DNA from 3 places in the Lacrimispora cavernae genome. Region 3 is predicted to be linked to each of the others. Evidence: riboswitches for the same ligand, from Rfam matches in the RefSeq annotation. Region 3 holds a riboswitch; each other region holds the start of a gene.
What was found. A riboswitch is a leader RNA that binds a small molecule or an ion and turns the genes downstream of it on or off. The one in region 3 is predicted to bind thiamine pyrophosphate.
Positions count from the first base shown of each region.

Region 1: linked by a shared signal. The riboswitch ahead of ABFV83_RS12255 (thiamine-binding protein) and the one ahead of thiT (energy-coupled thiamine transporter ThiT) in region 3 are both predicted to bind thiamine pyrophosphate.
Region 2: linked by a shared signal. The riboswitch ahead of thiC (phosphomethylpyrimidine synthase ThiC) and the one ahead of thiT (energy-coupled thiamine transporter ThiT) in region 3 are both predicted to bind thiamine pyrophosphate.

Region 1 is NZ_CP157940.1:2,586,058-2,593,942, forward strand. It holds gene ABFV83_RS12230 (dihydrodipicolinate reductase) at 611-1,651, opposite strand; gene ABFV83_RS12235 (MerR family transcriptional regulator) at 1,759-2,613, opposite strand; gene ABFV83_RS12240 (ABC transporter ATP-binding protein) at 2,754-3,497, opposite strand; gene ABFV83_RS12245 (ABC transporter substrate-binding protein) at 3,541-4,566, opposite strand; gene ABFV83_RS12250 (ABC transporter permease) at 4,589-5,350, opposite strand; gene ABFV83_RS12255 (thiamine-binding protein) at 5,319-5,615, opposite strand; TPP riboswitch at 5,679-5,790, opposite strand; gene ABFV83_RS12260 (heavy metal translocating P-type ATPase) at 5,836-7,885, opposite strand, start outside.
Region 2 is NZ_CP157940.1:4,337,765-4,345,649, reverse strand. It holds gene ABFV83_RS20335 (phosphoribosylanthranilate isomerase) at 1-618, shown strand, start outside; gene trpB (tryptophan synthase subunit beta) at 564-1,748, shown strand; gene trpA (tryptophan synthase subunit alpha) at 1,741-2,514, shown strand; TPP riboswitch at 2,566-2,672, shown strand; gene thiC (phosphomethylpyrimidine synthase ThiC) at 2,767-4,074, shown strand; gene thiW (energy coupling factor transporter S component ThiW) at 4,119-4,673, shown strand; gene thiM (hydroxyethylthiazole kinase) at 4,687-5,574, shown strand; gene thiE (thiamine phosphate synthase) at 5,561-6,202, shown strand; gene thiD (bifunctional hydroxymethylpyrimidine kinase/phosphomethylpyrimidine kinase) at 6,199-7,032, shown strand; gene ABFV83_RS20295 (PTS lactose/cellobiose transporter subunit IIA) at 7,110-7,424, opposite strand; gene ABFV83_RS20290 (PTS sugar transporter subunit IIC) at 7,456-7,885, opposite strand, start outside.
Region 3 is NZ_CP157940.1:154,300-162,184, reverse strand. It holds gene ABFV83_RS00770 (DUF6320 domain-containing protein) at 1-1,790, opposite strand, end outside; gene ABFV83_RS00765 (GNAT family N-acetyltransferase) at 1,803-2,309, opposite strand; gene ABFV83_RS00760 (response regulator transcription factor) at 2,485-3,186, opposite strand; gene ABFV83_RS00755 (helix-hairpin-helix domain-containing protein) at 3,208-3,963, opposite strand; gene ABFV83_RS00750 (DMT family transporter) at 4,066-4,491, opposite strand; TPP riboswitch at 4,820-4,918, shown strand; gene thiT (energy-coupled thiamine transporter ThiT) at 4,945-5,616, shown strand; gene ABFV83_RS00740 (bifunctional 5,10-methylenetetrahydrofolate dehydrogenase/5,10-methenyltetrahydrofolate cyclohydrolase) at 5,714-6,550, opposite strand; gene ABFV83_RS00735 (cyclodeaminase/cyclohydrolase family protein) at 6,565-7,197, opposite strand; gene ABFV83_RS00730 (ECF transporter S component) at 7,566-7,885, shown strand, end outside.

The DNA.
Region 1 (7,885 bases), 2.1 Mb from region 3:
TTATCCTTGTCTCAATATATGCCTCCTGATTATAGCATCACTTCCGGTATTGTCAAAGCATTATAGGGAAAGAAAGATAATCCATGTTTGCTGATCCATATCATTTTCATCATGCTTTTCCCGTCGTTCATTAGAGTTTGCTGTTGCATTCTGTCGGTTTTGGAGTTGTTTTTCACCTTTTATGCAAAATTACTTATATATCTACATTTATTTATTATCAATCACTTATCATTCGTCACTTTTCGACCTTACTCAACCTTCCGTTTGAATATTGAGATGATCCATCTTGTGCTGCCGTAGTTTTGAGCGGCGGGAACCGTTTCCTTTTGCATCGGTAAACAGTGTTTTATATTCAAATCTTTCCATCTTCTTACCTCCTGTCATTTTCTGTCATTACTTACAAATTATATTATCGTTCCGTTCAATAGACCTGCAGTCCCACTTAATAATACCATGTTCCATCAGACAAGAAAAGGCACAATTTTCCTCGGTGGACTGCCCTTCCAGTTCTGTGGGAACCGGCTGTTTACCTTTTTTCTATGACATACAATAAAATCCGCAGAGTCATTCTCTCTGCGGATTTCTGGTTTTTACATATTCTCCTGAAGTCTTAGATTTCCAGATATAAATGCATTGGATAAGACATGTATTGAACATCGTCAAGCTTTTCTACTGTTACAAACCCTGCCGGAGCATTCAGTATGGTTGGAATGCGGTTTACAACGGTTGCACAGGTATGCTCTACTGTAGCCGGTTTCTGTACGAAGAAGGTGGTGTCCGGCTCTCCGATGATCTTCCAGTCGCACATGTCACCGTCATCCGGGCCGTAAACCTTGCCAATGCACTGAGTCTCAATAATTGGTCCCTGGAAGGTTTCCGTGGTAACAACTGCGCTCATGCCGATGCAGTTGCCCTTTGGGATGGTAGCTCCCAGAGTTTCGGAATATAAGTCTTTATCATAGAAATAAGGAACGCATTTCTGTGTCTGGGATTTGATGGTCCAGCCCATCTTATTGCACAGCGCTTCATTGGAGTTCCATACATAAGAAGGCTCCAAAGTAGTTGGGTGGGCGATTTTTTCCTCGAATTCCTCAGGAGTCATGCCTGCGCCGTGAGCCTCGGCAAGGGCCAGTCCGTAGTCTTCCACATTATAGCTGACTGCGCCTTCAATGCGGTCGATCCGATGAACGCCGCCAGCCACACAGCCGATCATGTTGATCCAGTAAATATCCTGCATTCCTGCACCAACAATGGTACAGCCGTTTTCCTTGGCCAGACGGTCCAGACGGTTGGTAATTGCGGAAGCAGTTGTCCATGGATAAATAGCTTCCTCACAGGTCGTCACCACATTGATTCCTCTGGAAACACATTTCTCGAAATGCGGATACACGTCATCCATGAAACTGAACAGGGTCACAATGGCGATGTCTGCATTACACTCATCTAATACTGCATCTGCGTCACTGCGGATGGGAACACCGATTTTAAATCCAAGGCCGGCAAATTCGCCCACATCCATGCCTACCACATCAGGGTTCACGTCAATGGCACCTACAATTTCCGCACCCTTTTCATACAAATATCTTAAAATATACTTTGCCATTTTTCCACAGCCATACTGTACCACACGGATCTTTTCGTTATTCATCATCGTCGTCATCCTTTCCATATAAGAACTTGTTTTGGAGCAAAGCTCCTGATGCATTCATTATAAAGGTTATAGATGGTATCAGGTCAATGGAGCAAAATAACCAAATATCAGGACAGGCGGACCGGCACCTGAAGGCGCAGGAACATACCCCTTTCCTTATAATCCAGAGGCATCTCAACGATGACTTCGCAGATGTAATCTCCGATCACCGTGTAATGATTTTCTTCTATGGTGGCAAGCAGGCGGTCTATGTATTCTTTTTCTTTGGAAAAGCGGTCACAATAGATACAAAGATAGGAATTGGCCGGTATGACGGTAATCAGCTCTTCCTCAACGTATTCCTGGTCCACGAATACGAACACCTGAGTGGAATACAGGTTTCGCTTCATAAAATTCTCCCGTTTTAAAATGGTCCCTGCATTGGCAAAGTAAAACGGAGATATCTTACGGGCGCCCATATCCTCTTTTAGGCTGCGCAGAAGACGTTCGTATTCATCGATTTCATAGTCATAAAAATTAGTTTTGGTCTCTTTTACATACATCCGGCGTTTTGGTATGTACTCCATAACTATAGCCCCATCGGGAGGAGCCGCCTCATAACGGTCATAGCTGTCAAGAGTCCGTTCAATGGCCCGCTTTTGAAGATTAAGTTCCACGATCTTCTGGTCAATGGCATCTCTGTTTTCCCTAAGAAGCTGTTTTACCCGTCCCATATCCCACTTTTTCATGTGAATCCGGATCTCCTTTAAGGGCATCCCCAAGGCTTTCATGTACCGGATCATGTCAAGCTGGGCACTTTGGCGAATGTCATAGTAGCGGTATCCTGTATTTTCATCCCTGTTTACGGGCGAAAACAACCCTTCCCTGTCGTAAAGTCTCAGGGTCTGCTCTGATATGTGATTGATTTTCGCCATTTCTCCAATCGTCATTTTTTTAACATTGAAATTTGTCAACTTTATCATATTCATCAATCTCCGCAGTCAATCTCCATGGTTTCTCTCTTTATTATACAAAATTAACTTGATACTTACAATAAGGTTTTTGATATTTCTTTCACATAATCCAGACAAAAACAGCGGGCTTTTCAAAAGCCCGCATGCTATCATATTCCTTCCAAATGCTTTAAAATCTCTCTCTTATATTCCAGAAATTCCTTTGAAATGTTAAAATCCTTTTCCCGGGGTTTTGGTTCCTTTATGACGATCTCCTTTGTAATCCGGCCGGGATATCCGGTCAGAATGCAGATACGGTCTGATAAAAGAATGGCTTCGTCAATATCATGGGTAATAAAAAGGGTGGAAAGATGAATGTCATCCATCACCTTTAAATACCACTCATGTACCCCCCGTTTTGTCATCATATCAAGAGCGGAAAAGGGCTCATCAAGAAGAGCGATTCGATTGGAAAAAAGGTAGGTCCTTAAAAGGGCCGCCCTCTGTCTCATGCCGCCGGATAACTGGGAAGGATACTGCTTTTCCGTTCCCTCCAGGCCAAACAGCTTAAAATATTCTCCCGCTTTTTTCCTGGCGCCGGCTTTCTTCATGCCCTTAATGAGAAGGGGAAGGGCCACGTTGTCCACGATGGTGCGGTAAGGCAGCAAAAGGTCCTTTTGCAGCATATAGCTGACAAACCCAGGTTTTCCTGTGATTTCCTCTTCATTCAGATACACATGTCCCTCATCCGGCAGAGAAAGGCCTGCAATGATATGAAACAATGTGGTCTTTCCTCCTCCGCTGACTCCAAGAAGAGATACCAGTTCCCCTTCCTTAAGCTCTAAGGACACTCCTTTTAAGACCGCCTTTCCATCAAAGGATTTTGTAATGCCTTCCACCTTTAAGTGCGTCATGGTTTCCTCCTATATTTCTGCAGGCAATGAGCCTCCCCATATCTTACTTGGGAGAATTTTGCTGAGGCAGATAATCATTTGAAAATCCGGCGTTTTCCGGAATCTCAGAACCGGAAAGGCCGTTCTCATTCAGCCAGCCATAAAACCTGTTCCACCGTACAGGGTCTATATATCCCCATGCATCCACTTCAGCCTTATACTGATCCGCCAGATATTTCTGGCTTTCCATTACCAGTTTCTCATCAAGCTCCGGCGCTGCCTTAAGTAATATGCCGGCCGCTCCTTCCGGATCTTTTACGGCCTCCTCATACCCCTTGCTCACAGCCCTTAAAAAGGCTTTGGCTGTCTCAGGATCCTGCTTTAAGAATTCATCTCCCGCAATAATGACCGGCGTATAATAATCAAACACAGGATTCAAATCTGCAAATGCAAAGTAATCCGTATCAAGGTCTTCTACTTCCATCTTAATACCTGCCCATGCATAAAAGATCCAGATGGCATCTACTGATTTTGACTTTAATGCGGAAACCTCATCCGTTACCGTACTGGGAACCAGCTGAACTTTGGAAAAATCGCCTCCATCGGCTTCTACCACATCTTTGACCATGGCCTTTTCCACCGGAATATCCCAGGTGGCATATTTCTTTCCTTCCATTCCCTTTGGAGACGCCATCCCCTCCCCTTTTCTGGAAATGATTCCGGAGGTGTTATGCTGGATGACCGCTGCTACTGCTGTGATGGGAAGGGCATCTTCCCCTGCCAGGGCCGGAGCCATGGAATCCTGAAAAGACATACCAAACTGGGCTTTCCCGGAAGCTACTAAAACTGCCGCCCCATCCTCGGGGGGCTGAACGATTTCTACCTGAAGCCCTTCGTCTTTGAAATACCCCTTTTCTTCTGCAACATAAAGTCCAGTATGATTGGTATTGGGCGTCCAGTCCAGAACAAATGTTATCTTTTTCAAATCCGATGGATTCGTACTTACCGCCTGTTTCCCACTTCCTCCGCAGGCAGTTAAAAATGCGGCGGCCACTGCAGCCGTACAAATTGCCAAACCTGTTTTTTTCATTTTTTCCTCCAATTCTATCCTATCACTGATTATCCCATGGCATGCATTTCTTAGACAGCATGTCCACACCTTTCATAAGAAGAAGACTGATGGCCGATATGAGAAAAATGACCGCAAACATCTTATCAAAGGCAAAGGATTTTTTCACCCGGGTCATGTAAACGCCCAGCCCGCCAAAGCCTCCCAGCCATTCGGAAATGACTGCCCCAACCACTGCATAGGAAACCGAAATCCGAAGGCTTGCAAAAAACTGCCCCATGGCTCCGGGAAGCTTGATATAGCGGAATATTTTTACTTTTCCGGCTCCCATGGACTTTAAAAGGTTCACTGCATCCGGATTTACTGACTTAAAACCTGTAAGCATGCCCACGGTTATGGGAAAGAAGGTGGTCAATACGATGAGGATCACCTTGGGAGCCATTCCATAACCAAACCATAATACCAAAAGAGGGGCAATGGCTACCGTTGGAACGGTCTGGGTCAGGACAATAAGCGGATAAAAGGCCTGGTAAAGACCTGCAAAATGATCCATGATCACAGCGATCACAAAACCGGTCGCCACCCCCAGAAAAAGCCCGGTGAATGCCTCGGCAAGGGTGATTCCTGCATTGACCGCCAATACCGGGAATTCCGTTACAAATGCCCTCCCAACGCTGATGGGCGATGGGAGCATAAACCGGTCCACAAGGCCCAAAGTACTGATTCCCTGCCATAAGATGAAAAGACAGGCAACCGCCGAGCAGGACCAAAGCTTACTTGTGATGCTTTGTGACTTTTTTATCAATGGTAAGTACCTCCCCTTCCGGCCGGTAGGTGACTTTAATATAAGCGGCAACAGAAGGGGCACCTGCCCTGATGGCAATGTGCTGGCATTCCTTAACAATATCCATCAGCTGGTCATAATCCCCTTCAATGGCGGTTTCAAAAGGCCCTACATAATAATTCAGTCCGGTGCTTTTGATATAATCAATTACCTGGTCAACGATACGGATCAGTTCCTCATCATTTTTTGCCTCCGGCAATGTCTGGATCGCTACGCTTGCATTCATGTCTCATCTCTCCTTTTATCTATTAGAAAACAAAAAAACCGCCCGGATATCCGGGCGGGTGAACAGGCTTAGCCTGAAAGCTTCCTACGCTGGCATTATCCAGATCAGGTTACAGGGTTTAAGACAATACTGTCTTATCTCAGCCGGACTTTCTCCAGCACCCCTTTTAATTTTCAATGCAAGTATACATCAGACAGACGGGAATGTCAATCCCGGCTTCCTAGGTCAGCAGATTCCGCATGCTGCTCAAACTGATCCCCAGGGTGGACGTATTATGAAGCAGAGCCGAGACCGTGGGGGACATGGCCCCTCCCACTCCCAGAAGGATAAGGCCCGTATTAACGCCAACAATGCTTCTGTAATTTTTATGGATCCGCTTCATCAGGCTGTCACTTAACAGCTTCAGCGTAACGATTTCATAAAGATTGTCCGCCGCAATGGTGATATCCGCAATTTCCCTGGCAATCTCAGCTCCGTCACTGATGGCGATCCCCACATCCGCTGCGGAAAGGGCAGGCGAATCGTTGATCCCGTCCCCCACCATGATGACCACATTTCCTGATGCCTTTTCCCGTTCTATAAAACGGGCCTTTTCCTCAGGGAGTACCTCTGAATAATATTCATCCACCCCTACTCTGGCGGCAACAGCCGCTGCGGTCCGCTCGCTGTCTCCTGTCATCATGACCGTTTTGCATATCCCTGCCTTTTTAAGGGAATTTACAACTGCCGCAGCCTCCTCCCGAAGAGGATCTTCAATGCAGATCACTGCTGATAGCTTTTGGTCAATGGCAAGATAAAGGTGGGAACAGTCCTCGGGCAGGCTCTCAAATTTCTCCCGGTAAGCCTCAGCCACCTTACAGCCTTCATCCTCAAAGATAAAATGATAACTGCCAATGACCACTTTTCTTTCGTTTATGGACGAAGCAATCCCGTGAGCCACGATATATTCCACCTTGGAATGCATTTCCTCATGCTCCAGCCCCTGGTTTCTGGCAGCCGTCACCACTGCCTTTGCCATGGAGTGGGGGAAATGCTCCTCCAGACAGGCGGCGATCCGAAGCATTTCTTCCGGACTCTCTTCTCCAAAGGTAACCACGTCCTTCACGGTTGGCCTTGCTTTTGTAAGAGTTCCGGTCTTGTCAAAGACAATGGTCACAGCCTCTGCCACTGCCTCCAGATATTTGCCTCCCTTAACGGTTATGTGGTACATGCCTGCCTCCCGGATGGCTGATAGCACAGAAATTGGCATGGCAAGCTTTAGCGCGCAGGAAAAGTCCACCATCAGCACGGAAAGTGCCCTTGTCACATTTCCCGTAAGCAGCCAGGTAAGACCTGTGCCCATAAGTGTATAGGGCACCAGCTTATCAGCCAGATGACCGGCCTTGCTTTCCATGGAAGATTTCAGCTTTTCCGATTCCTCGATCATGGTAACGATCTTTTCAAACCGGGTGGAGCCGGAAACTTCCCGGACCTTGATGGTCAATTCGCCTTCTTCCACCACGGTTCCTGCATATACATATCCATCCGCCTCTTTTTTCACGGGAAGGGATTCTCCTGTCAGGGAAGCCTGGTTGACCATACCTTCTCCGGAAATCACGGCTCCGTCAAAAGGAATGACATTTCCCATGTGCACCACCACCTCATCTCCAGGTACAATGGAGGAAGCCTCCACCAGCACTTCCTGTCCGCCGCTTAAGAGCCAGACCCTGCTGACATTTAAGGACATGCTTCTGGCCAGATCACCAACGGATTTTTTATGGGTCCATTCCTCTAAAAGTTCTCCGATCCCAAGCAAAAACATGACGGAACCTGCTGTCTCCAGTTCGCCGCGCAGCACGGATACGCCGATGGCCACGGCATCTAGGACCGCCACCTCAAGCTTTCCTCTAAGAAGAGACTTGATCCCCCTGACAAGATATTTCATAGACTGAAGCCCGATATGGAACGTTTTTATGGGGCCGGGAATAAAAAGCTTCCTCACTGCCCGCATCATCACCCTGCCCACAAGCCTTTCCTGGTACTCAGCATTCAGCTCACGCCCGGAATGCTCGATCACCCCGGCAGGTACTTCAACAGAATCATACCTAAAACGTTTCAGGGCTTCCAGGATTTCCTCTCTGATACCAACGTAGGAGATCACCGCATCGCCGGTGCGCTCATAGACCTTAACTCCAGTCACATTTTTCAAGCCGTGAAGGTAATACAACAAAGTGTCGGCTTCCCGGCAGGTCATCCGCGGCTGGGAAAGACGGACCCGGAGTCTTCCTGAC
Region 2 (7,885 bases), 310 kb from region 3:
AACGCCTTAAAGCCGGATTACGCTGGCTTCGTATTTGCTCCTGGAAAGCGCCGCCTTACAGGACCAGAGGCAAAGATGCTTAAGGAGCTGATGCTGCCGGAGATACCTGCAGTAGGCGTTTTCGTAAACAGCCCCATAGAAGATATCCTGTCCCTTGCAGAGAGTGGAACCATTGACCTTATACAGCTTCACGGCAATGAGGACCGGGATTATATGATGGAACTAAAAAGCCGCCTGGCCCCCGGCCTTCCTGTCATAAAGGCCATACGGGTCCGGCAGGCAGAGGATATGAAGGAGGCAGAGGACCTTCCCGCAGACTTCCTGCTTTTTGATGCTTATACAAAAGGACTTTATGGCGGCAGCGGGAAGACCTTTGACTGGTCCATGGTACCGGACATAAAAAAGCCCTGGTTCCTGGCCGGAGGCATCGATGCCTCAAACATAAAGCAGGCCATGAAAACAAAGGCCTTTTGCCTGGATCTAAGCAGTTCTGTGGAAACAGAGGGCAAAAAAGACCCAGGGAAAATAAAAGAAATCATACAAATAGTAAGGAGTGAACAGCCATGTCAAAAGGAAAGTTTGGACAGCACGGCGGACAGTTTGTCCCCGAAACGCTGATGAATGCAGTAAATGAACTGGAAGAAGCTTATGAGAAATACAGCCATGACGAGGAGTTCTTAAAAGAGCTTCAGGAGCTTCACAAAAAATATACGGGAAGGCCCTCCCTGCTCTACTGCGCAGAGCGGATGACGAAAGACTTAGGCGGAGCGAAAATTTATTTAAAGCGGGAGGATTTAAACCACACCGGCTCCCACAAGATCAACAACGCCCTGGGCCAGGTCCTTCTTGCAAAGAAGATGGGAAAGACCCGGGTCATCGCTGAAACAGGGGCCGGGCAGCACGGCGTTGCCACTGCTACCGCCGCCGCTCTCATGGGAATGGAATGCGAGGTCTTTATGGGAAAAGAGGATACGGACCGTCAGGCCTTAAATGTATTCCGTATGGAGCTTTTAGGCACAAAGGTCCACGCAGTAACAAGCGGCACCCAGACCCTAAAAGATGCGGTCAATGAGACCATGAGGGAATGGACCAACCGGGTGGCTGACACCCATTATGTCTTAGGGTCAGTCATGGGCCCTCACCCATTTCCCACCATTGTCAGGGACTTTCAGAGCATCATCGGCAAAGAGGTCCGCACTCAGCTAAAGGAAGCAGAAGGGAAGCTTCCTGACATGGTGATCGCCTGCGTGGGCGGAGGAAGCAATGCCATGGGAATCTTCCATGAATTTATAAATGAACCTTCCGTGAAGTTGGTGGGCTGCGAGGCCGCAGGGCACGGCATTGAGACAGGAAAGCACGCGGCTACCATTTCCACAGGCTCTCTTGGAATCTTCCACGGCATGAAATCCTATTTCTGCCAGGATGAGTACGGCCAGATCGCCCCTGTTTTCTCCATTTCCGCAGGACTTGACTATCCGGGCATAGGGCCGGAGCACGCAGCACTTCATGATTCGGGAAGAGCCGCCTACGTCTCTGTTACGGACCAGGAGGCTGTGAAAGCCTTTGAATACTTATCCCGTCTGGAAGGGATCATTCCGGCTATTGAAAGCGCACATGCAGTAGCCTATGCCAGAAAGATCGCTCCTTCCATGGAAAAGGATGAGGTCATCGTCATCAATTTATCCGGGCGGGGCGACAAGGATGTGGCAGCCATTGCCCGTTATAAGGGGGTTGAAATCTATGAGTAGAATAAGTGAAGTATTTTTAAGGGGAAAGGCATTTATCCCATTTATCACGGCTGGAGATCCTGACCTTGCCACCACAGAGGAGCTGGTTCCTGCCATGGCTTTAGCCGGAGCAGATCTCATTGAGCTTGGAATCCCTTTTTCTGACCCGATTGCAGAAGGGATCGTGATCCAGGAAGCCGATATGAGGGCTTTGGCGTCAGGAACCACTACGGATAAGCTTTTTGATTCTGTAAAACGGATACGCCAAAAAACCGATGTTCCTCTGGCTTTTATGACTTATATCAATCCTGTTTTCGTCTATGGAAGTGAACGGTTTATAAAAAATTCGGCAGAAAGCGGCATTGACGCCCTGATCGTGCCGGATATGCCCTTTGAGGAACGGGAGGAACTGCTGCCCTTCTGCAAAAAATACGGGGTCGAACTGATCTCTCTCATCGCTCCCACTTCAAAGGAACGCATTCGGACCATTGCATCAGAATCGGAAGGATTTATCTACTGCGTTTCTTCCATGGGCGTGACCGGTGTGAGAAATGAACTAGGCACAGGCATCAGGGAAATGGTTTCTCTTGTAAAGGAGACAAAGAATATTCCCTGCGCCATTGGCTTTGGCATCTCCACACCGGAGCAGGCAGGGGAATTGAGTCAACATGCGGACGGAGTCATTGTGGGCAGCGCCATTGTGAAAATCGCCGCAAAATATGGAAAAGACTGTATAGGACCTGTCTGCGACTATGTAAAGGAAATGAAGGCCGCCATTTCCGGCTGACAGCCGGTCCGGGAGGTTTTCCTTGACAAGCAGAAAGGGGAATGCTACACTAGTGCCACAAGAGGGAGCTCGTAGGCGGGCTGAGAGGAAGTAATCAACTTCGACCTTTATAACCTGATTTGGGTAATGCCAACGTAGGGATTCATATAGGATGATTGCATAGTTCCGAGCCTATACCTGTTGGTATAGGCTCTTTTTGCGCGCAATGAGCCCTTACAATCCCTCCGCTTACGAGACAAAGGAGGAACAAAAATGAATTACACCACACAAATGGATGCCGCAAGAAAAGGCATTCTGACAAAGGAACTGACGGCAGTAGCTGAACACGAGCAATGGGAGCCGGAAAAGCTCCGGGAGCTGGTAGCAGAAGGAAAAGCCGCCATTCCGGCAAATAAGAACCACAGCTGTTTAAAGCCCAGCGGGATCGGCTCCATGCTGAGTACAAAGATCAATGTGAATCTGGGAACCTCCAGGGATTTGAATGACCTGGACATGGAGCTTGAGAAAGTAAAGGACGCAGTTCTCATGGGAGCAGAGTCCATTATGGACCTAAGCTCCTTTGGGGATACCCGGAAATTCCGCAGGAAGCTGACGGCCGAATGTCCGGCTATCATTGGCACGGTTCCGATCTACGATGCTGTGGTTTACTATCACAAGCCTCTTCGGGAAATCACCGCTGAGGAATGGATACGGATCGTGGAAATGCACGCGGAAGACGGGGTGGACTTTATGACCATTCACGTTGGAATCAACAAGCAGACTGCCAGGCGGTTCAAGGAAACAAAACGGCTGACCAACATTGTTTCAAGAGGCGGGTCTATCGTCTTTGCCTGGATGGAGATGACCGGTGAAGAGAATCCCTTTTATGAGCATTATGACCGCATTCTGGAAATCTGTCAGAAGCATGACGTGACCTTAAGCCTGGGAGACGCCTGCCGTCCGGGATGCATTGAAGATGCATCTGATATTTCCCAGATCGAGGAGCTGGTGACTCTTGGGGAACTGACAAAAAGGGCATGGGAGAAACATGTACAGGTAATTATTGAAGGCCCCGGCCATATGCCTTTGGATCAGATTGCAGCTAATATGAAAATACAGCAGACCATCTGCAAGGGTGCACCCTTTTATGTTCTGGGACCCCTTGTCACAGATATTGCGCCGGGATATGACCATATCACCGCTGCCATCGGAGGAGCAGTGGCAGCTGCTGCCGGAGCGGCATTTCTCTGCTATGTAACTCCTGCAGAGCATTTGAAGCTGCCGGATGGAGCAGATGTGAAAGAAGGAATCGTTGCCGCCCGGATTGCGGCCCATGCGGCTGATATTGCCAAAGGCATCAGGGGCGCAAGGGAGTGGGATCATAAGATGAGCGATGCCAGGAAACGGCTGGATTGGGAAGCCATGTTCCAACTGGCTATTGACCCGGAAAAAGCCAGACGCTACCGGGCAGCGTCAAAACCGGAAAAAGAAGATACCTGCTCCATGTGCGGCAATTTCTGTGCCATGAAAAATATGAACCGGATTCTGGACGGGGAAATCGTCAATATTTACGATGAATGATAGCTTATGAAAATTTTTAAATTACATAAACAGGAGGAATTTTCATGAATGATCGAATATCACCTACTATTTGTAGCAATTCTTCTGCTGCCTCCAGGGTGCGGGTGAAAAAGCTGGTGGTCAGCGGAATGCTGACAGCCCTTACGGTAGCCCTCTCCGGCTTTTCCATTCCGGTGGGAGCTTCTAAATGCTTTCCAATACAGCACCTGGCTAATGTCCTGGCAGGGGTGTTCTTAGGACCCATCTATGGCGTTTCCATGGCTTTCTCCGCTTCTCTTATACGGAATCTTATGGGAACCGGAAGTCTGCTTGCCTTTCCGGGAAGCATGGCAGGGGCATTTCTCGGGGCCTGTCTGTTTCAAAAGACCAGGAAGCTTTTGCCGGCTTATCTTGGGGAAGTAATTGGGACAGGGCTCATCGGTGGGCTGCTCTGCTATCCGGTGGCAGCCCTTCTCATGGGAAAAGAAGTAGCCGTCTTTTTCTTTGTAGCTCCGTTTTTCATGAGCACCCTGGCGGGGACCATACTGGCTGCGGTCTTACTGGCAATGCTGCGCCGCCTTGGCCTGTTCTCCTATTTTGAACGGCTCATCAACGAATAGGAGGATGTTGAATATGAATAGGAAGTTTCATGATTCCCTGGCCGGGCTGGTCCGGGAAAAGAAGCCCATCGTCCACTGCATCACCAACTATGTGACGGCAGGAGACGTGGCAAATATCATTCTGGCCTGCGGCGGTTCTCCCATTATGGCGGACCAGCCGGAAGAAGCTTCAGAAATATCCGCCCTGTCCGACTGCCTTCTTTTAAACATAGGAACCCCCAAAGAGACTACAGAAGCTGCAATGATAAAGGCCGGGCTGGAAGCAAACCGGCGAAACCACCCGGTCATCTTTGACCCGGTAGGAATCGGCGCATCCCGTTACAGGACCGAAATGGCTCTTTCCCTTCTAAAAGAAGTAAAAGCAACTGTTATCAGGGGAAATGCGTCAGAGCTTAGGATCCTGTTAAAGGAACTGACCGGAAAAAATGGAAAAAGCGGAAACAGCTCTGATTCCTCAGCCCGGGGAGTTGATGCTTCTTTTTCTGATGAAATAAGGGAAGATACCATGGAGGCTCTTAAGGAAACAGCCAGGGCACTGAGTGCTGCAACCGGGGCTGTGGCCGTCATGACCGGGGCCATTGATATCGTAACTTCCGGGAAGGAAACCTGTCTTATCAGGAACGGCTGTCCCCAAATGACCCGTATTGCGGGAAGCGGCTGTATGCTGGACGGTATCATTGCCGCCTATGTGGCATCCGCCGGGCCTGCCTCCTCCCAACACGCCGTTTTCCAGGCAGCCGCTCTTGCCACGGCTGCCGCCGGCCTTTGCGGGGAGCGGGCTGCTAAAAAAACGGAGACACTCCAGGCTGGTACAAGCAGCTTCCGCTGCTGCTTTATTGATGAGATAAGCCTTCTGGATGACAGCACCTTAAAAGGAGGGATAAACATTGAAGTTTCATAAAGACATGCTGCTCCTGTATGCGGTAACAGACCAGACATTTACAGGAGAAAAAACCTTAGAAGCCCAGATCGAAGAAGCTCTTTCTGCCGGGGTGACCCTTCTCCAGCTCCGTGAAAAGCACATGGATAAAAACGCATTTCTGGAAGAAGCCATTATGGTCCGCCAGATTACCAGGCGTTACAAAATCCCGCTGATTATCAACGATGATGTGGAAACCGCCCTTAAGTGCGATGCGGACGGCGTACACGTAGGACAGGAGGATTTACCTCCGGCAGAGGTCCGCCGGCTCATGGGGCCGGACCGCATTCTGGGCGTAACTGCTAAAAACATAGACCAGGCGAAAAGGGCATGGCTAGACGGGGCTGATTATATAGGCGCAGGAGCCATATTCCCAAGTTCCACAAAAAAGGATGCCATTCCCTTATCCCTGGAACAACTGTCTGGAATCTGCCGCTCCGTTCCTATTCCTGTAACGGCAATCGGAGGAATTACCGCAGAAAATGTCTCCAGTCTGAAAGGAACCGGCGCAGCCGGGGCCGCGGTGGTTTCCGCCATATTCGGACAAAAGGATATTACCGAGGCCGTCCATCGCTTAAAAGAGCAGCTTTTAAAGGTGGTGAGCCAATGAGCCTGATTCTCCCTTCCTTCCTCACCATAGCAGGCACCGATCCCAGCGGCGGCGCCGGAATACAGGCGGATTTAAAGACCGCAGCGGCTCTGGGTGTCTATGGCTCCAGCGTTGTTACCGCCCTGGTCGCACAAAATACTACAGGTGTTTTTCTGACGGAACCGGTTGGCCAGGAGATGCTTGCCGCCCAGCTTGAGGCCGTGTTTACCGATATTCCGCCGCAAGCTGTAAAAATCGGCATGGCCGGGACCTCCGTTTCTATAGAAATCATTGCAGAAAAGCTGAGAAAGTATAACCAATCTCCCGTGATCGTGGACCCGGTCATGGTATCAACCAGCGGACATTCTCTTTTAAACCCAGAGGATGTTAATGCTTTAACAAGCAGACTGTTCCCGCTGGCAGCATTGGTTACCCCCAATATACCGGAAGCAGAAGCCCTTTTATCCACAAAAGGGCGGCGGATATGCACTGGAAAAGACATGGAAAAAGCCGCCTTGGAGCTCTCCCAGGTATTTCAGACTTCTTTCCTGTTAAAAGGAGGACACAATGACCAGGGGGCTGACGATGTTCTATGCTGTAACGGATCTGTCACCTGGTTTTCAGGTAAACGGATCAACAATCCAAATACCCATGGAACCGGATGTACCCTGTCCTCTGCCATTGCCTGCGGACTGGCTGCAGGCATGGGGCTGGAAGATAGCATCTGCGCGGCAAAGTCCTATTTAAACGGAGCCTTAAAGGCCGGATTAAAGCTGGGAAAGGGGCGGGGGCCTTTGTGGCACGGTTGGAAAACAGAAACCATTCCGCTGAGTGAAACGAAAAGGAAATAAAAACGAGAAACTGTAAAGAAAGCTATTATGCCGGTTATGGCGGGAAGCATCACCTGCTCCCGCCATAACAGACAGTTTCATTTGCTTTCCAGTTTCCTATAAAGATCAATGATCTCTTCGGCCATGACCTTAAAGACCTCTGCGCTCATCATCTGATCCTCCGCATGAGTCAGGATAAGCCCCATAGACACCGGCTCTCCTGCCGCTTCTCTCTGTATCAAATCCCCATGAGGCAGGTGCCCCTGCTTCATCATTTCATCTCCCTCTGCGATCAGACTTTCCGCCTCTTCATATCTTCCTTGTTTTGCTTTTTGCACTGCTTTAATATAATTTGATTTTGCTCCGCCTGCCGCAGTGATCAGCTGAAAGCAAATAAGTTCCATTTCCTGCATCTTTCCACCTTTTCTCTCTGCACAGAAACAATCAACCCTGGGTTTGATGTTCCTGTTTTTCATACATTTTGTCAATCACCCTGATAAAAGGCAGATATACGAAGAATGACAATGCCAAAATCACCACCTGCAGCAATGCCGTTCTCCAGCCTCCGATTAAAAATCCTGAGATAATGGGCGGGCACGTCCATGGCACCAGAATCCCTTTGTACATGGGGCAAAGTCCCGTATAAATCGCCAGATACTGAATGATTCCCGACAGTACGGGCATCAGCATGAAGGGAATTGCCATAATAGGGTTCAACACGATCGGTGTGCCGAAAAGCACCGGCTCATTGATGTTAAAGAACGCAGGACCGATCCCCAGCTTGCCGACCTGCTTGCACTGGGTAGATTTGGCAAAGAATGTAAGGTATATGACCACGCCAATGGTGATCCCTGCCCCTGTAACCGTTATAAAC
Region 3 (7,885 bases):
AGAATGATCACTGTTACCGTCACAGTAATCAGGGCCAGAAGCGGCCTGGTAAGCAAACCCGTTGCCCATAAAATCAAAGGAATAAAGCTGAACACTGTAACAGCGATCTGATACATAAAATAGCTCTGCCAGTTCATACGGTTCACAAGAATCAGGAAGACCACCGATAAATCCGCAAACAGAATGGTGCTTGGAATCCCGTAATTCACGGACCAGCCATTATAACCTGTAGAATGGTCCAGGGCCACTAAAAGCACCTGCGCAGCTACCGTCTGCAATAGGATCTTTGAGGCCAGATTCGCATGGCGTAAAATGGAATATTCGACCGTAAGAGCCGTATAAGCCATAAGCCCGATGGCGATGATGGACCACATGGAGCCGGAATAGGTGGCATAATTAATAAGCCCCAGAACAGCTCCCACCAAAAACAGCAAGCCGTAAAAAATGAATGCCAGCTTTTTAAGCCTTTTTCGGTCATACCGGATCTGAGGATACATGCCCAGATTGTCCCTGTTGTCCGGAACTCCGTTGCTCTCTAAGTTAACCGGGATTTCCATTTCCCTTAGAAATCCGAAAAAACGGTCCTGAAGCCTGGTATCCTGAAATACGGAAGTAAAGGTCACGATCATCTCTTCCCCATAGGAACAGACCCCGCACTTTATAGGCTGTCTCTTGGAAACGCCGATCATTAAGGAAAATCTCTCGATTTCTTCCCTGTAATCCTCTTCTATTTCTATGGGGCCGATATTGGAAAGAGTCATGGTGTAGGCTTTATCATTTTTCCGGAAGATCAGATTTAAAGCACACCATTTTACAAAAAGGGGCGCAGCCCGCAGATACCATTTCTTTTCATTGGAAACATTATAGGAAATGATCTGTTCCATCTTTTCCTTTGTGATCTTTATATCCATCTGCCTGCTTACCGCTTCCAGCACCTCTGAAAAGGTATGTTCCTCACTGGTGGATAAAAAGTCAATAAGGGTCACAGCAAAAAAATTAGCAGTTGTCTCCGAGCCGAAAAATGTCCTCAAATTAATGGGAATGCTGATGCCGATGGATTCCTCCCAGGGCTTTCCTTCAAGATATTCCTGATAAATAGCCCAGATCAGGGCGGCCGTTAAAAATCTGGTGATGCTGACCCCATAGCTTTTGGCAGCCGTTTTCAGCATCTTTAAATCCACATAACCGTGAAGAACATTTTCCTCATCAAGAGGAAGGGCTTCTCCTGTAAGATGATATGCCTTTCTGGAGCTGTATTTGCGCTTTTCGGTCTTTTTATAATGGCGGACGTAGCTGTCCTCCACATTCATGGAAACATCCGACGATATTTTCTGAGGCGCCTGGTGGCCGGTCCTGGAATTTTGCTTAAGATCCAGATACCGGTAAACCAGTGCCTTTAAAAAGTTCACCGCTCCCAGGCCGTCTGTGACCGCATGGAATACCTCCAGATTGATCCGCCTGGCAAAATAAGTGACCCGGAATAAAAAAAGCTGGTTGCTGTGAGGATCAATGTATTTGCAGGGATAGGTGGTTTCCCGTTCAATCACCGGCATCCTCTTATTGTTTTCAAAATAATACCAGAAAAATCCCCTCCGCAGCCTCACTGAAAATCCTTCGAACTGGGGAAGGATTTCTTCCAGTGCCCTTTGCAGAGTACCCGGGTCCACCTCTTCCTTTAAAACCGCAGCGATCCGGAATACATTACTTAAATTCTCACTGGCTATGACCGGAAATATCTTTGCCGTATTGTCAAGCCGTCTCCACCGTTCTCCCTGGGGACTTCTTTTCATACTGAAGGTGCCTCACTTCCCTGTATCCATAAAATCGAGCCGCATATCATACCAGACAGCGCCTCCGTGGACAGACCCGGACACGCCCATGTTTTGGTATCCGAATTTTTCGTAGTAATGAATCAGCCTGTCCTTGCAGGTGAGGATCATTCCTTTCCTGCCTCTTTTGACTGCTTCTTCTATAAAACGGTTCATTAAAGCGGCGGCAACTCCCTGTTCCCTCCACTCTTTTATTACATCAAGTCCAAACACGCTCTGGTAAGCACCGTCTGGTTTATGAAAATCAGCTTTCTCAAACATTTCGTCACAAATAGTATTCCCATCTGTAGCGCAGCCATTAATAAAACCGATAATCCTCCCGTCGGAAAGCTCTGCCACAAGGAAGCATTCAGGAAAATGACTGATCCTCTGCTCAAAGGCCTCCCGCCCTGCCGCCTCTTCCGGAGGAAAACAGAGGGCCTCCACTTCCGTTACCCGGTCTAAATCTTCTTTTCTTACTCTTCTGATTTTGTAATCCATCCTATTGTTTCTCCGTTTCCAAAACTGATCCTTGGTTTTTTCTTCCCCATACTAAGAAAAGGCGGATTCCCCCGGTATCCCGTTGGAAATCCTCCTCTTTCTTTTTCTGGACGCAAAGGTCAAATACCCTGCAGCATTCACCAGATACAGGAATGCAGGCATTCCTGCTCCTCACTCATTGCTTGCAGAAATAATATCCTACGCCCCACTTGGTATGCACATATTTGGGATCGCTGGGACTTGGTTCGATCTTCTCTCTAAGACGCCTTACATGAACGTCTACCGTACGGACATCTCCCGTATCCATAGCCTTATTTCCCCATACGTAAGTAAGAAGCTGCTCCCTGCTGTAAACCTTACCCGGATTGCAGGCAAGAAGCTCCAAAAGGTCAAACTCCTTTGCCGTTAAATTAATCTCTTTTTCAGCAATAAACACTCTCCTGCTGTCCCGGTCCAGCTTCAAATCGCCTTCCTTCACCACCTGGCTGTCTTCCTGGCTGTCCCGCTTGTTCTTCTTTGAATTCCGGCGCAGGATGGCCTTGATCCTGGCCTTTACCTCAAGAATGTTAAAGGGCTTTGTAATATAATCGTCGGCGCCGTATTCCAGGCCCAGGATTTTATCCATATCATTGCCCTTAGCCGTCAGCATGATGATGGGCATCTCGGAAAATTCCCGAATGGCCTGACACACCTCATAACCGTCATATTTGGGAAGCATGACATCCAAAAGGACCACATCATACTCTTTCTGCTTTGCCAGATTAATGGCTTCCTCTCCATCATAGGCACAGTCCACTTCCATACCGTCCTGTTCCAGACTGAATCTCATTCCTTTTACGATGAGTTTTTCATCATCAACTACTAAAACGCTTGCCATACTACACCTCTGTCCTATATTTTAAACCGTTATGTCGTCTTTTATTTTTTGAAACGCTGCATCTTTAATGCCGGATATCTTCATGATATCCTCGATCTTCTGAAATCCGCCGTGGCTCTCCCGATACTTAAGAATATCGTTTGCCTTGGCTTCTCCGACTCCCCGCAGGGTCATCAGTTCCTCTTTGGTGGCTGTATTTAAATTCACCTTGTTTTTTTGTACGCTGGATGAAGCCTCTGCCTGTAAGGAAATCTCTCCCCTGGCCTTCGCCGCTTCCACCTCTTCCTTGCCAGGGACCACGATCTTCATGCCGTCCTTGACCTGCTCCGCCATATTTAAATATTCTGCCGCAGCCCGGTCAGTGACTCCGCCTGCCTTCTCGATTGCCTGAAAAACCCGGCTTCCTTCCTTAAGCTCATAAACACCGGGAGAAACAACTTCTCCGCAGATATGTACGTAGAAAGGCAGGACCGTTTCCTCTCCTGCACTTCCTATGCTGCCCTCTGCCGCCTCTATAGCCAACCGGCCGGTTCCGCCGGAAACCGGCTTTACACCGCCTGGTTCCTGGATTCCGGTTCCTGCCAGACCGTCATCCCCTGACCTGCCATCACCTGCTGCCTCAATTCCGGTAACCATTTCTCCGGAATCATAAGCCGATGCCTCTGACAGAGAAATTCCCGGCCTGCGAGCCTCCTGGCTTCTGTTCAAGCCGTAACATACACCAGCCCCTAAAACACACAGGGCCATAAGGGCGATTTTAACTTTTGGGTACTTCATGATATCCCTCCTCTTACAAAAATTCTCAAAAAAGGATACCATCTTCAGCCTATGTTACTATTCTACCTAAAGAAATAGGTAAATACAAGCACTATTTCCAAATTAATTAAATATCATGATTCCGATGATGGCAACAACAGCACCGATCAGCTTTTTCCATTCAAATCCTACCTTTTCAACGCCGAACAAGCCAAACAGCTCGATAGCGTAGGCCACAATGATCTGGGAAATTACGATAATCAGAGCCGCCTTGGCCGGCCCCAGAGTTCCCATGCTCCTCACTACCGTATAGGTGATGAATGCACCCATAACGCCGCCAATCAATAAGTACTTGGGCTGTACGTCAAAAAGGCCTGAAATGTTCTCCCTGCCGGAGAAATACCACAGGATAATGCAGGTCAAAAATGCCGTAAGCTGTACCCAGCCCGTAGATACCCACATACTGGTCTGTTTGGTCACTCCCGTATTAAAAACCCCCTGTATGCTCATAAGTGCTCCGGATATAAGAGCTATAATAAAGCCTGTCATTAAAACAACCTCCGTATCTTCAATTTGTATAGAATGAATCAAATGAATACGCCCGCATATCCACTTGATTCACAGACTCAAGGCTGAGAGACACAATTCTTTCAACCTTATTTCTTTAACTAGGTTGTACTTTATTTGCATTTTTATACTGAATTACAATTTGGTTACAAATCAGACATAGGGAAGCACCTGATGGCATAATTATCCACCTTTCAAAAATACGTTTAATCCGTCAAACGATAAATGCCAGATCCATACCGCAGTATAATTTTATATGGCTTGACAAGCCTGTAGTTTTGCGCTATACTCACAGCAAAATTATATAAATCACACACGCTAGGGGAGCCTTTGGCTGAGATTGGTAGAAACCGAACCCTCACTACTTGAACCGGATAATGCCGGCGTAAGGAAGCAACAGTAGTCCCCTCCTGCGCACACAAAGGAGGATTTTTTATGTCATTTTTTCTAACTTACTCTGCGGAAAACGAAGAGTACTTATTAAAGCCGGCCGGATACCTGCTGGTGATCATTCTGTTTGCCGCAATTTTTTTCACCCTGCATCTTCTGGGCAGATCATCTTCCAAATCTCAAAAGCTGCAGACCCGTCAGATGGTTTACTGCGCCGGCGCCATGGCGCTTGCAATGGTAACTTCCTTTATGAAAATTGTTTCTCTTCCTTTTGGCGGCTCCATCACCCTGTTTTCCATGCTGTTCATCTGCCTGATCGGCTATGTTTACGGCGTAAGGGCCGGGGTCATGACCGGGGTTGCCTACGGGATGCTGCAGTTAATAACAGGACCCTATATATTTGCTCCCCTCCAGGTTCTCCTTGATTATCCCTTAGCCTTTGGCGCTTTGGGGCTTTCCGGGCTGTTAAGCAATAAAAAGCACGGCCTTGTGACCGGATATGTGGTGGGTGTCGCCGGCCGTTACCTGTGCCATGTGATTTCAGGCTATATATTCTTTGCTTCCTATACGCCGGAAGGCATGAATCCAATTGCTTATACCCTGGGCTATAATGCTACCTATATCCTGCCGGAACTGATCCTTACCGTTGTAATCCTGTATTTCCCTCCCGTGCTGGGAGCCATTGGCCAGGTGAAGCGGCAGGCCGTAAATGGGTAAGAAGGCTTTCATAAAAAACAAGCGGCATGAAAGGAGCAGAAAGCTCCCATGCCGCTTGTTTCATTTTTACAATACCGTCTTATCAGTTTTCCATATTCTATCTTTTAAGAGCAGCTAACACCAGGTGCCTGGCCAAAACAGCTGTTGTCACAGCCCCCACACCTCCTGGTACAGGAGTTGCCATGGAGGCGGTGCCTTCTAAAGAATCAAAATCCACATCACCGCAAAGCTTCCCATTTTCATCCACATTGATCCCAACATCCACCACCACGGCATCCTTTCCTACATAAGAGGCATCCACCATCCTGGCCTGGCCTGCGGCAGCTACAAGGATCTGGGCATTTTTGCAGGTTTCCTTTAAGTCTTCTGTGCGGGTGTGGCAGATGGTGACCGTTGCATTTTCCTTTAGCATCAGCATGGATAAGGGACGCCCTACTACCATGCTTCTGCCCATGATGGCTACCCGCTTTCCGGTCAAAGGGATATCATTGGCCTTTAATACCTCCACAACTGCCTCTGCCGTACATGGTGCAAATCCCGTATCGTCTCCAGCAAATACTTTGGCGATATTTTCAGGAGATATGCCGTCTAAATCCTTTTCCGGATGGATCATGTGCTCAATGTCTTTTTCCTTTATCTGCTTTGGCAGAGGGCGCAGAAGAAGTATGCCGTCAATGTCCGGATCATCGTTGATTTTTGCAAACTCTTCCTTAAACGCTTCATCGGTTATGTCCTGGGAAAATGGAAAGCTTTCCCCTTTAAGGCCAAAGCTTTCCATTTTCTTTAAGGCTCCCCGCTCATAGGATAAGTCGTCGGGACGTTCTCCCACCCGAACAATGGCAAGCTTTGGAGTCCTTCCTTTTAAGCCGCTTAAAAGCTCTTCCACCTGTTCCTTGATTTTTGCAGACACAGCTGCGCCCTTTAAGGTTATCATGTCTGTTTTCCTCCTTATTCTGCCTTTAATGCAGCTTCCACTTTTGCATAAATGGCGTCTGCCTTTCCGGTTCCATCCTCTGCCAGCTTATCCGCCCGTTCCTGAAGCTGTAAAGCCTTTTCCCGCTGCTTCATGGATTTTGTATTGATGGAAACATTCATCTTTGCTCCCAACAGCGCAGAACGCAGGAACTGCACACCAACACCTACGTCACTGACAGCCAGACGGCTTCCCTTTTCTGCCAGAATCTCCAGGATATCAAGGGTTTCAAGGGACCGCTCCATGACCATGAGAGGAACCAGGGTAGCAGCCAGTAAATGTGTTTCAAGGACTTCCGCTTTATGCTTTTTTTCTTCCTCCGTACCGGCTGGAAGGCCGTATGCAGCCGCCAAGGGGACAAATACAACTTCGTCTTCATCCGCAAGTCTTAAAAATTCACTTTTTAAAGCTTCCAGCTTTTCAAGGAATGACTGCATTTCTTCTTCCACATCGGCATACCGCTTTTTGCCAAGGGTTAAGTTCACCACCATTTCCCCCAAAGCTGTCCCTATGGCGCCGCCAAGGCCTGCCGCCCCGCCGCCGCCCGGCGTTGGGCTTTTTGAGGATAATTTTTCAAGGAATGTGTGAATTGTAAAGTCTTGTATCATAACTATTGATCCGCCTTTCCAACCGTATTTTTATTTTCCATTATTATATAAGGGTTTCCTTAAAAATACAAGTTTATATTGAAAGGCGTTTTAAGGAAAACTCGTCAAGCTCTGATTACAGCCTTATATCTCCGTATTTTGCTGCTATGGGTGAAAATATATTCATGGTGTCTTCCGCCCGATTTTTCCATATAGACGCCCCATCTCTGCTCTTACCATCGTTTCCAGTCGACACCTGGATCCTACGAATGGGCCGCAGCAAAACTGGCATGTATAATTTTAATCAAATTGGATATTTATAAAATGCCAGTTTTTCCATATGATAGGTTTAACAAAAATATAAAATGATCTGCGAGAAAGGAGAAAATATGAACAACAACAGAACGAAAAAAATCGTTTTCAGCGCTTTGATGGCAGCCCTTACCACTGCAGCTACTATGGTTATACATATACCGTCTGCATTCAGCGGGTATATTCATCTGGGGGACGGGATGGTATTGCTAAGCGGCATGCTCTTAGGGCCAATGGCCGGTGCGGCCGCAGGAGGAATCGGCTCCATGATGGCGGATTTACTGTCCGGCTACGCTTTTTATGCGCCGGCTACCCTGATCATTAAAGCATTGGCGGCATTTTCAGGAGGATATTTGTACAGACATCTGCCTTCCGGTGGACGGACGGGCAGCTTCCG